DNA from 4 places in the Enterococcus dongliensis genome. Region 3 is predicted to be linked to each of the others. Evidence: predicted binding sites of a transcription regulator. Region 3 holds the regulator's gene; each other region holds the start of a gene.
The links. The regulator NrdR, encoded in region 3, represses ribonucleotide reductase genes. The targets are predictions, from matches to a motif close to ACACNATATATNGTGT.

Region 1 (4,838 bases), on a different contig from region 3:
CCTATGCTGTTCACTGAAGATGAGTGGCCTGGAGGACAAAATCTAATGACTACCCCTGCTTTATTTCGAAAAATTTTTACTATCTTAGATAGTGATTATATTGGTTTAAATTTTGATCCTTCACATTTCATTTGGCAACAGATGGATTATTTATCTCCACTCTATGAATTTAAAGACAAGTTATTTCATGTCCACTATAAAGATATCAAAATGTATTGGGATAGATTACAAGATGTCGGTATAATGGCGACGCCATTAGAATACATGTCACCCAAATTACCTGGATTAGGTGATATAAGCTGGGGAAAATACGTTTCTGCTTTAACCGATATTGGATACAGTGGTCATACCTGTATTGAGGTTGAAGATCGAGCTTTTGAATCTGATTACAATGATGTAAAACGTTCAATTCAACAAAGCACTAACTATCTTCGGAACTTTGTATAGAGGTGGAATCTTTGAAACAACAAAAAATAATTGGTATTGATATTGGAGGGACCTCAGTCAAGTGTGTCTTAATGGATCAACTAGGAACAATTGAGAAAAAATGGTCAATACCAACAAATATTTCAGAAAAAGGTAAGTATATTCCCAGAGAAATTTGTTCTTCTATTCGTTCTTCAATTAAAAATTCTATACTAACCGAAATAGTCGGTATTGGAATTGGTGTACCTGGCTCAATTTCAGCTGACGGAGGAACCGTTGTTCAAGCTGTTAATCTGGATTGGAAAGAATTACCTTTAAAGAAAATTATCGAAACTGAATTAGGGATAGATGTTCAATTACTAAATGACGCGAATGCAGCTGCTTTGGGTGAGCTGTGGAAAGGTGCGTCTCAAGGAAAATCAAATCTATTATTTGTTACTTTAGGGACTGGAGTAGGTGGGGGAATTGTCTTAAATAGTAATGTGATAAATGGCTGTCATTCCGCTGGAGGAGAAATTGGTCATATTCCAGTTCATTCTAGTGAAAATAGATTATGCGGTTGTGGAGGAAGAAATTGTTTAGAAACTTTTGCTTCTGCTAACGGTCTCATTTTAAGTATGCGACAGAAACTTGAGTCAGTCGAAGAAACATGGACAGAAATAACCCCGCCAATAATTTTTAAGAAAGCTGCACAAAATAATAAATATGCTAAAGACGTTCTTGAAGCGTTCATTGATATATTAGCTCAAGGTTAGCGGGGATTATGAATACGATAGATGTGGAAGAAATAATTATCGGCGGCGGAGTCTCAGAAGCCGGAGAACAATTATTAAATCCATTAAAAGAAAAGATGGATATATATATTTTTCCACAAATTAGAGAGCATTATTCTTTGAAGAAAGCCTTATTAGGGAATGAAGCAGGAATGTATGGGGCAGTTTATGCCTGTTTAAACAAGTTGCAATAGAAAAAACACGTTAAAGTAATTTTTTGAGGAGGTGTTTAATGATTGTATAATGCTCGTCATCTTCACCCCAATTATAGTGCGAGTATTATTTAAAATTCCAATTAATTTTATGAATATTCAACAAAACAGAGCATCAAAATAGTTAATTATTGCTCAGATAGAACCAAATTTGGTTCTATCTGAGCTTTTTTATATAATTATTTATTTATTAATCATATGATAAGGTTCATCGTTATTAATAACAACTCCAACTAATTATTTTATCCTTTTTTCAGCCGAGTTGTCGCTTCTTGTAGAAGATCCAACATAGTTGTCACGCTAAAATAAAAGTTTCTATCATACTTGGCACAGGTTAAATTTGTTACTCTAATTTTTCTCCAACAAATGATAATCATTCTCATTGTACCAAAAAACAAAATAAACTCAAGATTGAATTGCACATTATATAGTGTCATACTTACACCATGATACAATATATTGTGTTTATATTTATGAAGGTGGTATTACTAGATGAATTATCCGATGGACTATATAGAAAAATTAAACCAAGATATCTCATGTTTCGATAAAGTAACGAAAATTACTTCTGAAATGTCTCAAACATTTGAAGGAATCGCAAGATTGATCATGCTTGATCGGTATGCGTATAAAGACCTTACTGGAAAAACCATAACAGTCGGTGATTTTGTTATCTTAACAACACACACAGATCCGCAATATCCAACACGAGGAATCGGGATTGTTGAAGAAATCGTGAAAAACCAGTTGATAATTCATGTGGAAGAGGAATTTCAAAGTTCTCTAACAGATCCAGAAGAGATTGCATCGGGGCGAGTGAATAGAAGTTTGAATGAAGTAGAAAAGCCTTTGGAACTTTTCTTTGAACAAATCGCCATTCGGGTGGCAAAAGGAATCTCCGATATTGATGGGGAAAAAAAATCTGAATTTTTTGCAGATTTCTATCACCACTTAACAGAACAAAATTTAATTCCAGCTGGCCGTGTGCTTTATGGGGCAGGAACTGACACAGAGGTTACTTATTTTAACTGCTATGTCATGCCCTTTATTCATGATTCAAGAGCTGGGTTAGCAAAACATCGCCAGGAAGTCATGGAAATCATGAGCCGTGGCGGTGGCGTAGGGACGAATGGTTCTACCTTAAGACCTAAAGCAGCGATTGTTCATGGGGTAAACGGAAAGTCATCCGGTGCAATCTCATGGTTAAATGATTTAGCGAACCTAACTAATTTAGTGGAACAAGGAGGTAGTCGCCGTGGTGCCCAAATGATTATGTTGAATGATTGGCACCCAGATATTTTTGAATTTATTCTCTCTAAGATTCAGAATCCGGTCATTTTGCAACGCTTGATCACTACTAGCAAAAACGCGACAATTCGACAATTAGCAGCTGAAAGATTAAATTTTTCACCGTTAGCACCGAATGAAAAAGCATGGCTGGAATTTTTTGTTCAACATCAAGAAAACAATTCGACAAATCCTTTTGTAAAAGATGCACGACAAAAATTGCAAATCGGCGGAACATATAGTGTAAAAGACCCAGATTTTTTGACAGGAGCGAATATCTCAGTTTGCTTGACTAAAGAATTTATGCAAGCTGTTGAAAAGAATCAAACTTATGAACTGCGCTTTCCTGCGATTGATGACTATGATAGTTCTGAGATGGCCGACTATGATCAGCATTGGACAGAAATTGGCGACGTCAGGGAGTGGGAAGCAACCGGTCGTAAAGTAAAAGTTCATCAGACGATAAAAGCACGGGATCTTTGGGATTTAATCACTTATTGTGCCACTTATTCAGCAGAGCCAGGAATATTTTTTATCGATAATGCAAATGAGATGACGAATGCTCAATCATACGGGCAAAAAGTCGTTGCTACAAATCCATGTGGTGAACAACCACTGACCCCCTATGCTGTTTGTAATTTAGCAGCAATAAATTTAGCAAATATGGTGAATAAAGAAACAAAAACGGTTGATTTTGATAAACTTGCTGATGTGGTAAAAACCAGTGTCCGTTTCCAAGATAATGTAATTGATGCAACCCCATACTTTTTTAAAAAAAATGAGAAACAGGCAAAAGGAGAGCGACGAATTGGGCTTGGCGTGATGGGGCTAGCGGACTTATTGATTTATTGTGAAAAAATATATGGTTCTCAAGAAGGAAATCAATTAGTAGATCAAATTTTTGAGAAAATTGCAATCACTGCTTATGAAACCTCTGTTGCACTTGCCAAAGAAAAGGGGAGTTTTCCTTTCTTAATCGATCAAAATGTTGAAGAAACCAAGGCATTGCGTCAACGGTTTATTGAAACTGGCTATATGAGAAAAATGCCAGCGTCTTTACGACAAGATATACTGACTTATGGTATCCGAAATTCCCATCTTTTGACTGTGGCGCCAACTGGTTCCACGGGAACGATGACTGGGGTTTCTACCGGATTAGAACCGTATTTTTCATTTTCCTATTTCAGAAGCGGCCGCCTAGGGAAATTTATTGAAGTACAGGCAGAAATTGTTGAGGAATATTTAAGTAATCATCCAGAGGTGGACAATGAAAACTTACCGCCGTTTTTCATATCCGCTATGGAACTTACACCAGAGGCACATGTCAGCGTACAATGTACTATTCAACGATGGATAGATAGTTCCATTTCAAAAACAGTCAATGCACCTAAAGGATATCAAGTTAACCAAGTCGCAGCAATTTATGAAGATCTTTATCGCGGTGGAGCAAAGGGCGGAACAGTTTATGTAGATGGCAGCCGAAATTCACAAGTGCTGACATTGGAAGCAGATGAAAATTCGTTTGCTGAATATGATGTATCAAATGATACAGAAACAGCGGATGATGAAATTGAAGAACGTTGTCCAATCTGTCATGAGGGGAAAATCGAAGAAATCGGGGGCTGCAGTACTTGTACACATTGTAAAGTTCAATTAAGATGTGGTTTATAAAGGAAGTGATTGAATGAAAATTTATACTAAAAGCGGAGATAAAGGGAACACGAGCATTATCGGCGGACAACGAATAAAGAAATCTGATGCACGTATTTGTGCTTATGGAAGCATCGATGAAGTGAATTCTTGGATTGGAAGAATTATTTCAGAATTGGATTCAAAAAAGTTTGATCTATTGAAGAATGAATTAATACAACTACAAGTTTTATTATTTGATATCGGGACAGATCTTGCCACACCTGTTGGAGTTGGAGAAATGATTGTCAAAAAGGAAGATGTGACCAAGATTGAACATTTAATTGATTATTATCAAACAAAGGTACCAATAATTGAAAAATTTATTTTACCTGGTGGCCATCCAGTTGCAAGTGATTTTCAAATTGCACGAACCGTGATCCGACGTGCAGAAAGAGAAATCACACAACTGCTCGTTTTAGATGAGGCGATTAATATTTATGCCTATAAG
Region 2 (4,838 bases), on a different contig from region 3:
AAAGGTTCACCACCTAAAAAAGTGATGCCTTGGACATAATCATGAGCAGTATCAGCGAGTAATTGATCTTCTAATTCTTGAGTAAATGGTTTGCCATAATGAAAATTTTGAGCCGCTGCATTGAAGCAGCCTTCACAGGCAAAAGGACATCCACTGACGTATAAACTATTGCGGACACCTTCGCCATCAACGAAGTTAAAGGGTTTGTAATCAGCGATGTATTGTTGACTGAGTTCGCTAGCCAGCCATTCTTTAGGTTTTGGATTCCGCATATTTTTCACCTTTCAAGTAAAACAGGGAGCGGCAAAGCGCGCCGTCCCCGTCTTTTTTAGTAGCACTTGCTGGGTTTGCAAGTACTGAAGTTATTTATAAAGTTTATTTCATGTGTTTGACACGAGAAGCAATCTCTTCATGACGGCCGTGGACCATCGGACGTGCTTGGGGGTTTCCTAAGTAACCACAAGTCCGTTTGACAACGTCGCAAGTTTTTGGATCATGATTGCCACATTGCGGACATTCAAAGCCGCGTTTGGTTGGTTTAAAATCACCTTCAAAGCCGCATTCATAGCAGTGATCGATTGGTGTATTTGTTCCTAAATAAGCAATCCGGTCGTAGCCATAATCCCAAACAGCTTCTAATGATTTAGGATTTTGTTGTAATACCGGGTATTCACAATAATGGATGAATCCACCAGAACAATACGTCGGGTAATCTTTTTCAAAATCCAATTTTTCAAATGGGGTCGGATTTTTCCGAACGTCGTAATGGAAACTATTTGTGTAATAATCTTTATCGGTAATATTTTCTACAAGGCCAAAACGTTCAGTGTCTAGACGGCAGAAACGATCAGTCAAACTTTCACTTGGTGTTGAGTAAACACTGAAATGATATCCGTATTCATCTCCCCAAGTATCAGCATGTTCTTTTAGATCTTTCATGATAGCTAGAGTAAATTCCTTTGCCTCAGGATTTGTTTCCCATTCGCCACCATAAAAGACACTAGCGACTTCATAAAGACCGATATAACCTAAAGAAACCGTTGCACGTTTATTTTTGAATAGTTCGTTAACAGAATCTGTCCGTTTCAAACGTTTGCCAAAGGCGCCATATTGATAAAGGATTGGTGCATTTGCTGGAGTGGCCTCTTTGCAGCGATCAATTCGAAAGACCAATGCATCTTTAACGATTTGTAGCCGTTCTTCTAATAAAGACCAGAATTTATCTTTGTTGCCATTAGATTCCATAGCAATTCGCGGCAAGTTCAAAGTTACAACGCCTAGATTCATCCGGCCGACATTTACTTCCTCGCCGTTTTCATCTTTCCATCCTTGTAAAAAGGAGCGGCAGCCCATCGGTACTTTGAAACTTCCAGTTAATTCAATCAATTTATCATAATTCAAGACATCTGGATACATCCGTTTCGTGGCGCACTCCAAAGCTAATTGTTTGATATCGTAATTTGGATCATTTGGCTCTAAGTTGGTTCCGCGACGTAATGAAAAAATCAATTTAGGGAAAATCGCTGTCCGTTTTTCGCTGCCTAATCCTTCGATTCGGATTTGTAAAATAGCTTTTTGGATCTCTCGTTCAAACCAGTCAGTCCCAAGACCAAAACCTAAAGAAGTGAATGGGGTTTGACCATTTGAAGTGAATAAAGTATTGATTTCGTACTCTAAGCTTTGCATCGCATCATAAATATCTTTGCGTGTTTTTTGTTTTGCAAAGGCTTTTTGTTTTTCAGGAGTATCGATCCATTCTTCTGCATCTTTTAAATGTTTTTGGTAATTCAAGCGTGCAAAAGGAGCTAATAATTCATCGGTTCGGTCAGATGAACAACCGCCGTATTGACTAGAAGCGACATTGGCGATGATTTGAGAAATTTGTGCAGTGGCTGTTTGAATCGATTTAGGGCTTTCGACTTCGGCGTTGCCGATCTTAAATCCATTGTTCAACATGCCTTTAAAGTCAATCAAGCAACAGTTGGTCATGGGTGTGTACGGATGGTAATCTAAATCGTGATAATGGATGTCCCCTTTTTGATGCGCGTTAGCAACATGAGCCGGCAACATTTTCAATCCAATCGATTTGCCGACGATTCCGGCAGTCAAATCTCGTTGTGTATTGAAAACATCGCTGTCTTTATTTGCATTTTCATTAACAACCGTTTGATCTTTGTTGATCAATTTACCGATTGTGAAATTAATATCTGTAGCTTTGCTCCGTTGGAAATCGCGACGTGTCCGATAATTGATGTATTCTTCGGCTAAAGCATATTCGTTGTGTTCTAATAAGGTATGTTCCACAATATTTTGGATTTCATAAATCTTGACATCATTTGTAAAACGCTCTGAGATTTCGGCATCTACTCGTTCAACGATCGATTGAATCCGTTCATGAGCTAATGGATCAACCGATCCCTTGATTTTAGTCTCTGCTTTGATCAAGGCGTCATAGATTTTTTGATCATCAAATGAGGCATGTCGACCATCGCGTTTGATGACCTTGATATTTTTTAGTGACGGTTGATACTTACTGATTAATGAATCTTTAGTGTGGATTTCCATCATTACAAACAACTCCGTTTCCTTTAAAGTTCACTATCAATCATATAGTATTTCTGATATCGTTGCAACGATATATAGTATTATTTTTTTATATAAAAAGAAAAACACACCATATATAGTGTGTTTGTTTTATAAGAAATCAAAAGAAGCTGATAAGGTCAAGTTTCTATCCAAGATAAAATAACTAAAAAAGAATTTTGACAAAAAGTGAAAAAATTGTAAGTTTATCAAAGGACGTTTCACAGAAGAAACCGACCTTTATATGATACCATAAAAGAAAAAATTTAGATGATAAAAATTGATTTGTTATTCTTTTATAATTTACTAATCAAAACTGAGTGTTCAAAGTTAGGAGGAGACCGTAAAAAAAATGATCGATGTACAACATCTTAGTAAGAGTTTTGGCACTCGTAGCAATAAAGTCACAGTTTTAAATGATTTGAATTTTTCCGTCGAAAAAGGGGAATTCGTCGGCATTATGGGACCAAGTGGTGCAGGAAAAACAACGTTGATGAATATCCTGTCGATAATTTTATTGCCGACGATGGGATCTGTTAAAATTGCAGGAGCTGATATCACTCAGATGCGGGAGCATCGCTTAACCGATTTTCGGCGGGAAAAATTAGGTTTTATTTTCCAAGATTTTAATTTGATTGATAGTTTGACAGTAAAAGACAATATCATCTTACCATTAACTGTAAGTAAACTTTCTTATGATGAAATGGAAGAACGAGTCCTTCGTCTAACGAAAATTTTAAAAATCGAACATATCTTGGCTCGTTACCCAGAAGAGATTTCCATTGGACAACAACAGCGTACTGCTGCTGCGCGGGCATTGATTAGTCAGCCGTTGGTTCTTTTTGCAGATGAGCCCACAGGATCACTAGATTCAAAGGCGGCTACAGAATTTTTAAACTACTTGGATGAAGTAAATCTTCATGAGGAAATGACGATCTTAATGGTGACTCATGATCCTTATACGGCTAGTTATTGCAATCGAGTGTTGTTTATCAAAGATGGCCGATTTTTTTCCGAAGTCGTTCGTCGTTCTTCTCGCAAGGAATTTTTTGAAAAAGTGATCGATATGCAAGCAACTATCGGTGGAGGTGGAAAGGCCAATGCTGATTAGGATTATCTGGCGAGGATTCAAAAAACAATTAACCAATTATTTGGTTTTTTTCTTCAGTTTGATTTTTGCGGTGATGGTCTATTACTCTTTTACGGCGATGACTTACGAACAGCCGCTGATCCGCAGTGCTGGTAAGAATACTCAACTTGTAGGGATGCTGGGATTTGGTAGTTTTGCGGTAGTTTTGATTTTATTATTCTTTATGGCTAATACCAATCGATTTTTTATCGAAAATCGCCGTAAAGACATCAGCATCTTCCATTTATATGGATTGAATTATTATCAAATCTGTCTTTGGTTTATTTCAGAGATTTTTTTAATCGGGATCTTCTCTTTTGGGATTGGGATCGGATTGGGTGTATTGTTATCCAAACTTTTTAGTATGATCTTAGTCAAAGCGATGGGACTGGCATTACAAGTCCATTTCTTTTTTTCCCCCGATGCGATCCTCACGACTGGTATCGTCGTTCTTTTTATTCTTGGTGTCGTCTCTTTTCAAATTTTGTGGTTAGTATCAGGATATAAATTTTCTCATCTAAAAAAACAACGACTTCGTAAGGTTCAAGCAATGAAGATCTCGATTTGGCAAAAAATGTTAGGATTCCTTGGTGGCTTGTTTTTACTCAGCGGTTGGACGATGGCTGTAACGTACGTTGTTTTTAACCGTAAATTGAGCGATTCCTTCGGCTTACTGCAAGGAAATCTATTGGTAATGGGGATCATCTTATTTTTATGTATAGTAGGAAGTTATCTCTTTTTTGCGTTTACACTGCGTTGGTACAATTCCTATCGTCCAAAACGATTAAATAAAAATCTTGGCATGTTATCAAGAAGCGAATGGCAATTGCGGTTGTTCAGTGAATGGCGCTTTTTTGGCTCAATTACTGTCGCTTTAGGTCTAGCTTTAGCCTTCCTGGGAGGAATGACCGCCCTTGTCTCACTAGAGATGCGGTCAGTTGACGAAAGTGCGCCAGCTTCATTGATGATCACACAAGAAAGTTACGAAAAGTTTGCACCGAAATTGCAAGAAGCGCTTCCTTATCAGCGGCAAACGCTGCATTTTAAAGCAATACCTGCTAAACAAAATGTTAAAATCTGGGGAGAAGGTGTGAATGACAGACCAGAAGTTATGGATATGGTGGCT
Region 3 (4,838 bases):
ACCAGACATCAATGCACGCAATTACAATCTTCGTTCGTTTGCAGAACGTACTGCGATCAATACACCGATCCAAGGAAGTGCTGCCGATATTTTGAAATTGGCAATGATCGAATTAGCCAAACGATTAAAAGAAGAAAAACTTCAAGCGACTATGTTGCTGCAAGTTCACGATGAACTGGTCTTTGAAGTACCAGAAAGTGAATTAGAACAACTAGACAAATTAGTCAAAGAAGTGATGGAAAATACTGTTCAATTAGACGTACCGCTAGTGACAGATAGCAGCTGGGGAAATACTTGGTATGAAGCAAAGTAAACTGAAGCTGGAGGAAATCCAGCTTTTTCTGCAAGTTTTGATAGAGAAAAAATCTTCATAAATTAGTTAGCAACTGTTAAGAATGTTGATCAAGTTAGGATGATAGAGATGCCGGAATTACCAGAAGTCGAGACAGTCAGAAAGGGATTGGTCTCATTAGTTAAAGGAAAAACCATCGCCAAAGTAAATGTTTATTGGCCTAGGATCATTGAATTTCCAGAAGTTGAAATTTTTCAGCAGCAATTGTTGGGAGAAACATTGGAAACTGTTGATCGCCGGGGAAAATACCTGATATTTCAGTTTACTCATTATGAAATGATTTCACATTTGCGAATGGAAGGAAAATATGAATATTTTGCTGAACCGACAGCGTTAGATAAACATAGTCATGTCCAATTTATTTTTTCAGATGGGACAGAATTGATCTATCGTGATGTGCGAAAATTTGGCCGAATGGCTTTGCTGAAAAAAGGAATGGCTAAAGAGTATAAAGGATTGTTGCAATTAGGTCCAGAACCAACGCCTGCTGATTTTGATCTAGCTGATTTTAAAACACAGCTTCAAAAATCTTCAACCATGATTAAGCCGTTGTTATTGAATCAAAAAGTCGTCGCGGGATTAGGAAATATTTATGCCGATGAAGTATTGTGGTTAGCTAAGATCCATCCCGAACAGCCAGCCAATACGTTGGATGCACAAACGATTGCTCGGTTGCGCGAAGCGATTATTGAAGTTATCACCAAAGCAAAAAAAGCAGGCGGGACGACGATCAGAACGTACTTGAATGCTTTAGGTGAAGCGGGGCATTTTCAACAAGAATTACATGTCTATGGACAAACTGGAGAACCTTGTGCTCGTTGTAAAACGCCAATCATTAAAATCAAAGTCGCACAAAGGGGAACCCATCTTTGTCCCCACTGTCAAAAACTAAAGAAGGTGTAAAGATGACTTTTGTCTTAGGAATAACTGGTGGAATCGCCAGCGGGAAAACGACAGTCGTTCGTTTTTTTAAAAAAGAAGGCTTTCCCGTAGTCGATGGAGATATCATCGCCCGTAAAGTGGTAGAACCTGAAACTGACGGATTGAAAGCTTTAGAAAAAAATTTTGGTCCAACTATCTTACAAAGCAATGGAAAATTAGACCGAAAAAAATTAGGCTCGATTATTTTTTTCGATGAAAAGAAGCGCCAATTAGTAGACGAAACCCTTGATCCATTTATTCGAGGAGAGATAAATAGACAGATCCAAGAAGCGAAAAAAAGTAATGACCTAGTGATCGTAGATATCCCATTATTATACGAGCGGCACTATGAAATGCTGATGGATAAAGTAGCGGTGGTCTATGTGAGCCCAGCAATTCAATTAAAACGCTTGATGGCAAGAAATGAATTGTCGGAAAAAGAGGCGTTGATGCGGATAAATAGTCAACTTTCTTTAGAAGAAAAGAAAAAAAGAGCAGATATCCTCTTTGACAATTGTGATTCAATAGAAACAACACATAAGCAAGTTTTGGATTGGTTGAAAGAAAATAAATTTGTTTCTTAATGAATTCAGCGTCGTAGCCTTACGACGCTTTTTTTAGCGAGCTGGTTATGGTAAACTCATGTTATATAAATAAGGAAGTTTTTTCTTTCAAAAATTTTTGTTTTTAAAAAATAATTCTATATAACAAAAGATATTTACGAATTACGTGAATAGAATCAAGCTTAAGAAAGAGCGGGTGAAATTATGCGTTGTCCAAAATGTAATCATAATAATTCTCGGGTAATCGACAGTCGCCAGACAGATGACGGACGAGCGATTCGCCGGCGTAGAGAATGTGAAAGCTGCGGGTTTCGTTTTACAACGTTTGAACGAATCGAAGCGACACCATTATTAGTGGTTAAACGAAACGGTGATCGTGAAGAATTCAGCCGCGATAAGATTTTGCGTGGCTTGATCCGTTCAGCTGAGAAACGTCCAGTAGCGATGGAACAAATGGAACAAATTGTCGATCATGTAGAAAATCGTGTTCGAAGCACCGGAGAAAATGAAGTCGCAACAAGCAAAATTGGTGAATTTGTAATGGAAGACTTAATGGATGTTGATGAGATTGCCTATATTCGCTTTGCGAGTGTTTATCGTCAGTTTAAAGACATGTCTGTCTTTTTAAAGGAACTACAAGAAATCGTTGATAAAGCAAAGACGACGGATGAAGAGTAGGAGGCATTTTTAGTGGCAGTAGAACTGAAACCCAGCACTTTTTACACGGTTTACGGTGAGCCGCAACTTGATCAAAGTCAACAGGATGCATTGCTATATTTATATCAACCAGTCATTGGTAGTACTGCTTCAAGTTTGTATTTAACTTTAGTAAGTGATATTACATTGGAAGGCAAAAGTCCTAGTCTGATGCATACAGATTTATTAGCAGCTATTGATATCGGTTTGATGAATCTAGTTAAAGCACGTGAGCGTCTTGAAGGTATTGGTTTATTAGAAAGTTATCAACAGACTGATCATGAGATTGGGCTGAGTTTGATTTATCAACTACGGTCACCATTAGTTCCAAGCAAATTTTTCCAAGATCCTTTAATGTCCTATCTATTATTAGATAAGATTGGAAAGGGCCGCTATGAACGACTGGTTGAGCGATTTAAACCAAAGACATTTGCTAAAGACACTATCAAAAATATCACCAAACGTTTTCGAGATGTTTATCGCTTAGATGAACAAGCGTTTAGTAGTCAAAGTGAGACGTTAGAAGATACTCAAGAAACTTTTACCACTAAAACAGACTTCGATTGGTCATTGTTTGCTCAACAAGTGAAACGCTTCAATTTGGTACTAAGCGTTGAAGAACGAGAAAAATTACAAACATTCCAAACACTCTACGGATTGAATGAATTAGATTTAGCAGAATATGTTGCAAAAGCTGCAGCTGGTGAAAAAAACGGTCTGAACTTTAAGTATTTACGGCAATTGATCAATAAAGAAAAACGACCCAATGTTTCAGTAAAAAAAGAAACAGCTTCAAAAGAAACTGCCGAAAGTACCGCAACATTTTCAGCACAAGAATTAGAAATCATCACTCAAAGTAAAAAAATCGCACCGGTAACTTTTTTACGAGCAATTAAACGGGAAAAGGGCGGCTTTGAAACCAATACAGAAGTCCGATTATTGGAAGATTTGATTGGTCGTAATTTACTGCCTAAAAGTGTGATCAATATTATCATTAATTATATTTTAGTAATCAAAGATCAGGCTGTAATCAATGCCAATTATTTACATGCAATTGCTAATGATTGGGCACAGAAAAAAATTACTACACCAGAAGGCGCGATCGCACATGTGCGTGAGAATAGTCAGCAGCTAGTTAAAACACAGACAAATCGGCCAACTTATCAAAAACGAGGGACTGTCCGTAAAGAGACGTTACCAGAACATATCAAACAGCCGCCAAAAGAAACGAGGTTGGCTCCTGAAAAAGAAGCCGAATTAAACCGCAAATTAGCACAATATTTAAGCAAAGAAGGTGACGATTAATGGAAGATGTCGGAAAAGAATTGAATCGCATCATAAAAAGTCGCGGAATCGATGGCCGCTACCGACAAATGATGGAAGAGATCTTAGCAGATGAGGATGTGCGCCAATTTATTGAAGAGCATAAAGAAAAATTGACGCAAGCAGACATCGAGAAATCTTTTGCAAAACTGTACGAATTTGTGCAAGAAAAGAAGAAATATCTAGCTTCCGATCCTACTATGATTGCGCCAGGTTATGAACCGCAGTTGAGCTTAAACTTTCATTTCATTGATGTCACGTACGTTCCAACAGATGAATTACTTCGCTTGAAACGAGAAGAAGAAATCCGTAATCGCGTGAATTCTTTAGATATGCCTAAAGATATTCGAAATGCTTCTATTCGGACATTTGATAACACATCTGGTCGGCTGGAAGCATTAGCTGCCTCATTGGATTTTATTGATCACTATGAAGAAGCCCCTAAACAATTTCATAAAGCTTTGTATTTAGTCGGTGGATTTGGAGTGGGGAAAACCTATTTATTAGGAGCGGTGGCCCATGAATTAGCTGTTAAAGGCTTTGAGACGACCCTGTTACATTTTCCCACTTTTGCTGGTGAAATGAAGCAAGCAATTTCAAAAGATCAAGTGGGTCCTAAGTTGAACGAAGTCAAGCACGCACCGATTTTAATGATTGACGATATCGGGGCGGATTCTATGAGTGCGTGGATCCGAGATGAAGTTTTAGGTGTAATCTTACAATATCGTATGCAAGAACAACTACCGACGTTCTTTTCTTCCAATTTTAATATGGAACAACTGGAACAACATCTGTCTGTTACTCAACGTGGAGATGAAGAACCGCTGAAGGCACAGCGAATCATGGAACGTATACGTTATTTAAGTAAAGAAATCTTTATGGTCGGTGAAAATCGTCGAAACGGTTAAAAAGCGAAAATTCTCTTAGAAAAAAGCAAACGCCCTATTAAAAAGCGCTGTCATTTAGCTCTTTTTTAGGGGCGC
Region 4 (4,838 bases), on a different contig from region 3:
AAATTACAAGAACTCCATGAGAAAACAAAACAAAACCTCAAGCCTGATCGCAAGGAAGAAACAGATGAGATCGCAGGATATCTCAAAGACTATATGACTCAGTTGATGACTGAAGAAAATTTAAGTGAAGAAGATGCTTTAAATAAAGCAATCGCTATTTTCCGTGCAGAGCGCCCACTATCTGATGAAGAAAGTAAAGCACAAGAACGACAAGCTTATTATCAATCCATCGATCCGCAAATTGAAGAATCAATCGGTTTAGGTTATGCCAGCAATCTATTCATCGGAATTGTTCTCGGTGCAATTATTGGGATTTTTGGTCAGATTTTATATAGTGGGGACTTGATTGGGATCGTCTTCTTCTTAATGCTTGGTTTAGGATTATTATTAGGGATTGCTTTAGGTCTGAACAAACACAATCGCATCATCAGCCAAAAATAAGCAAACAAAAAAGCTTTGCCAAGAGAATTGGCAAAGCTTTTATTATTCGGCAGGAACACCTTGGACTTCTAAGATTTTTTCATCAATGATTCGAATAACTTCATCTCGTGCTTGAGCATCGTCAACAAAGTTCAAACGATCGCCGTCGATTTGGATCTTAGGACTTTCATTATAGTCTTCATACCATTGATCGTAACGGCTGTTCAATTCTTTATAGTAATCATATAAAGTAGGATCGAATTCTAATTGTTCGTATTCGCGACCACGTTTTTGGATACGTTCCATCATCGTTTCAAAAGAAACCCGGATATGTACTAATAAGTCCGGATGTTTTTTATGGGCTGCATAAGGCAATTCTTGCATCATGTTAGCTAACAATTCATCATAGACCTTTACTTCTGTTTCCGTAGCCCGACCAAGATCGGCATTTAGATGGAACAACAAAGAGTCTTCATAGATGGAACGATCTAAGACATTGTTATCATCTTGCATCGCTTTTTTAATGCTATCAAAACGTTTATTTAGAAAATAAATTTGTAGTAAAAATGCATACTGTTCTGGATCGGCATAAAACAGCGGCAACACTTCATTATCATCAATTGATTCATAAAAAGCTTGACTTCCTAGATGTTCTGACAACATTGCGGTCAAACTTGACTTCCCTGCTCCAATGGTTCCTGCTAATACGATCACGCTCATAAACCCCCAACTCATTTCATACAAAATATAGTGCGTATTTTTCAACTTATCCAATATACCCCCAATATCTTGTGTCGTCAAACAAAAAATCCAGAAAAATAAATATTTTTTTCTTCTAAGGAATGTTTAAAAAATCGTTGTTTTTCAAAAACTTTTCAGTAGTTTCGTTTACTTGTCGCCATTCTCTGAGTAAAATGTAAAGGAGATTGAAATGAATAACTGTTATTAGATAAAAATGATCCCCTGTTTGTTCAGGCGGAAATATAAAAATGCGTCGCCTTCACTAGTTATTAATGGTTTGAACTCATTAGTAACTAGTATTAAATAGGAGATTTGTTGGATTTTTCTTTAGGAAAAATCCTTACACTAAAACGAAATAGGGGTTTTTTTATGAAGTCGATTGGCACCGGTTATGCCAGCGGAAAAATCATATTAATGGGGGAACATTCGGTTGTCTATGGAGAACCAGCAATCGCCTTTCCTTTTTCTGGGACAGGCATCCAAGCAACCATTCGCGCAAATAAATTAGAGTCTTGGATCGAGTCTAGTTTTTTTCATGGACCACTTTCAAAAGCACCAAATACGATGCGAAATGTAACGATCTTACTTTGGCAGCTAGTAAAATATTTTAAAATTCCAGAACCATTTTATTTAAAAATCGAAAGCTCAATCCCTGCAGAACGCGGGATGGGCTCTAGTGCAGCCGTTGCAGTCGCTATCACTCGAGCCGTTTTTGATTGGATGGAAGAACCGATGACACAAAAAAAAGTATTACATTTTGTCAATCAAGCTGAAACTGTAGCTCATGGGAATCCTAGCGGAATCGATGCTACGACAATCAGCGGTACTGAACCTATCCTTTACCAAAAAGGGATCGGCTTCCAATCTTTCCAATTAAATATGGATGCTTTTTTAGTGGTTGCCGATACAGGAATCAAAGGTCAAACTCGTAAAGCAGTCAGAGACATTGCTCAGCTGATGGAGCTTCGTCCTTACGAAACAAATAAAAAAATGCAAACATTGGGCAAACTAACAACCCAAGCACAACAAGCCGTCTTACAAAACCAACCGCATATCTTAGGTGACTGTATGAATCAGGCCCAAGGATTACTACGCTTATTAGGTACAAGTAACCGACAGTTGGATCACCTGATCGAAACAGCGTTAGAGAACCAAGCTTTAGGAGCGAAATTGACCGGTGGCGGCCGCGGTGGTTGTATGATCGCTTTAGCAGAAGATGAAACTAGCGGACGTCGATTGCAACAGATTTTATTAGATGCCGGCGCACGGAATACATGGATTGAAGGGTTAGGTGTCTATGCACATGTTTAGCGGTAAAGCCCGAGCTTATACGAATATTGCCTTGATCAAATATTGGGGCAAAGAAGATCAAGAATTGATCATCCCAATGAACAATAGTTTATCGCTGACATTGGATGCCTTTTATACCGAGACCCAAGTCATCTTCTCAGAAGAAATCTCTGAAGATCGTTTTTATTTAGACAATCAACTACAAGACTCGAAAGCGACTGTAAAAGTGAGTCGCTTTCTTGATTTAGTACGCTCAAAAGCGCACTGTAACTTATCTGCAGTCGTTCAAAGTCAAAACTTCGTCCCTACTGCTGCTGGTCTAGCTTCTTCCGCCAGTGGATTGGCCGCACTAGCAGGTGCTGCCAGTGCAGCATTGAAATTGGACCTGGCGCCAGAAGAATTATCTCGTTTAGCACGCCGAGGGTCCGGTTCAGCTTGTCGCAGTATCTACGGCGGCTTTGCGGAGTGGCAAAAGGGCGATTCAGATAAAACTTCTCATGCAGTAAAAATTCCCAGTGCTGGTTTCGAAAATGACTTGAGTATGATCTTTGTTGTCGTCAACGATTCTAAAAAAGATATCTCTAGTCGTGACGGCATGCAACGAACCGTTGAAACATCAGCATTTTATCCAGGTTGGCTGACAAGTGTCCCGCAAGATTTAGCTAAAGCCAAAAAAGCCATTGCTGAAAAAGATTTTGTCGCACTTGGTGAAGTAACTGAAGCAAGTGCTTTGAAAATGCACGGAACAACATTAGCAGCAAATCCACCCTTCACCTATTGGTCCGCTGAGAGTTTGCAGGTCATGAACCTCGTACGCCAAATTAGAAACAATGGTTTGGCTTGCTATTTCACAATGGATGCCGGACCAAATGTTAAAATTTTAGTGGAGCGAAAAAATGAAACAGCCTTGCTGCAAGCATTAAACAGTCATATCGCTACACAACAACTAGTAGTCGCTCATGCGGGTCCGGCAATTAAAATTTTGACCGAAGCGAACGGTACAGCATCAACATTTTAAAGCATTATTACCTAAAAGAGGAGTCAGCCAAATGATCGAAGTATCTGCACCAGGAAAATTATACATCGCCGGTGAATATGCCGTAGTCGAACCAGGACATCCTGCGATCATCGTTGCGATTGATCAATTTATCTCGGTCTCAATCGAACCGGCTAAAAAAATCGGCAGCATTCAATCTGCTCAATATAGTGATCTACCCATCCGTTGGACACGCCGCAAGAATGAATTGGTCTTGGATATTCGTGATAATCCATTCCACTACATACTAGCTGCGATCCATTTCACTGAGAAATTTGCTCAAGAAAAAGGAAAGAAACTTGCTTTCTTTGATTTGAAAGTAACAAGTGAGTTAGACAATTCCAACGGCCGCAAATATGGCCTAGGTTCTAGCGGTGCAGTGACTGTTGCTACAGTCAAAGCGCTGAACGTTTTTTATGATTTACAACTTTCGCAGTTGGAGTTGTTCAAATTAGCAACACTCGCGCATTTAAATGTACAAGGCAATGGTTCCTGTGGAGACATCGCTGCCAGTTGTTATGGCGGCTGGTTAGCCTTTTCTACGTTTGATCATGACTGGGTCTTGAAACGATTAGAAGCAGAAAAACTGACTACTTTAATCGAAAGCACTTGGCCTAATTTACAGATTGAACCTTTACAAGTACCTGAAGATTTGCGCTTATTGATTGGTTGGACTGGCAGCCCTGCCTCTACTTCTGATTTGGTCGATCAAGTTCATCAATCTCGTTATGATAATTCTTATGAGAACTTTTTGACTGACAGCAAAAATTGTGTTGATCAAATGATCCTAGGTTTCAAACAAAACAATGTTCCTTTGATCCAAAAAATGATCCGCAGAAATCGGCAGTTATTGAATCAATTAACTAGTCTGAGCAATGTATCGATTGAAACAGAAGAATTAAAACGATTAAATGATCTTGCAGAAAAATATGGTGGAGCTGCAAAATCATCTGGCGCTGGTGGCGGTGATTGCGGAATTGTCATCATTGATAAACGTGCCGGTATCCTGCCATTAATGAGTTCATGGGAAAAAGCCGGTATCACGCCGCTTCCATTACACGTCTTTCATTTTAGGGAGGACACTCATGAATCGTAAAGACGAGCACGTCTCTTTGGCACGTGCTTTTCATCAAAAAAATAAAGAAAATGATTTCGATGCAGTTCGTTTGCTCCACCCTTCTTTAGTGACTGCTCGATCAGAAGAAATCGATTTACAGACAGAATTTCTCGGATTGCAACTAAGTGCTCCATTTTTTATTAATGCGATGACCGGCGGTAGTGAAAAAACCCAAAAAATCAATCACGATCTAGCCATCATCGCTCGTGAGACAGATTTGATGCTGGCTACAGG

Region 1: the regulator NrdR is predicted to act here: its motif matches at 1,861-1,876, upstream of P7D84_RS11645 (vitamin B12-dependent ribonucleotide reductase).
Region 2: the regulator NrdR is predicted to act here: its motif matches at 2,672-2,687, upstream of nrdD (anaerobic ribonucleoside-triphosphate reductase).
Region 4: the regulator NrdR is predicted to act here: its motif matches at 1,200-1,215, upstream of P7D84_RS10775 (deoxynucleoside kinase).

The regions. Positions count from the first base shown of each region.
Region 1 covers NZ_JARPZC010000017.1:58,146-62,983, forward strand. Annotated here, with positions in the region: gene P7D84_RS11635 (sugar phosphate isomerase/epimerase family protein) at 1-447, shown strand, start outside; partial or broken gene P7D84_RS11640 (ROK family protein) at 519-1,393, shown strand; gene P7D84_RS11645 (vitamin B12-dependent ribonucleotide reductase) at 1,904-4,369, shown strand; gene P7D84_RS11650 (cob(I)yrinic acid a,c-diamide adenosyltransferase) at 4,383-4,838, shown strand, end outside.
Region 2 covers NZ_JARPZC010000001.1:99,714-104,551, reverse strand. Annotated here, with positions in the region: gene nrdG (anaerobic ribonucleoside-triphosphate reductase activating protein) at 1-272, opposite strand, end outside; gene nrdD (anaerobic ribonucleoside-triphosphate reductase) at 376-2,568, opposite strand; gene P7D84_RS00485 (ABC transporter ATP-binding protein) at 2,936-3,694, shown strand; gene P7D84_RS00480 (FtsX-like permease family protein) at 3,684-4,838, shown strand, end outside.
Region 3 covers NZ_JARPZC010000006.1:74,695-79,532, forward strand. Annotated here, with positions in the region: gene polA (DNA polymerase I) at 1-313, shown strand, start outside; gene mutM (DNA-formamidopyrimidine glycosylase) at 422-1,255, shown strand; gene coaE (dephospho-CoA kinase) at 1,258-1,857, shown strand; gene nrdR (transcriptional regulator NrdR) at 2,041-2,514, shown strand; gene P7D84_RS06440 (DnaD domain protein) at 2,527-3,837, shown strand; gene dnaI (primosomal protein DnaI) at 3,837-4,763, shown strand.
Region 4 covers NZ_JARPZC010000015.1:35,142-39,979, forward strand. Annotated here, with positions in the region: gene P7D84_RS10770 (hypothetical protein) at 1-441, shown strand, start outside; gene P7D84_RS10775 (deoxynucleoside kinase) at 484-1,140, opposite strand; gene mvk (mevalonate kinase) at 1,531-2,472, shown strand; gene mvaD (diphosphomevalonate decarboxylase) at 2,465-3,469, shown strand; gene P7D84_RS10790 (phosphomevalonate kinase) at 3,501-4,583, shown strand; gene fni (type 2 isopentenyl-diphosphate Delta-isomerase) at 4,573-4,838, shown strand, end outside.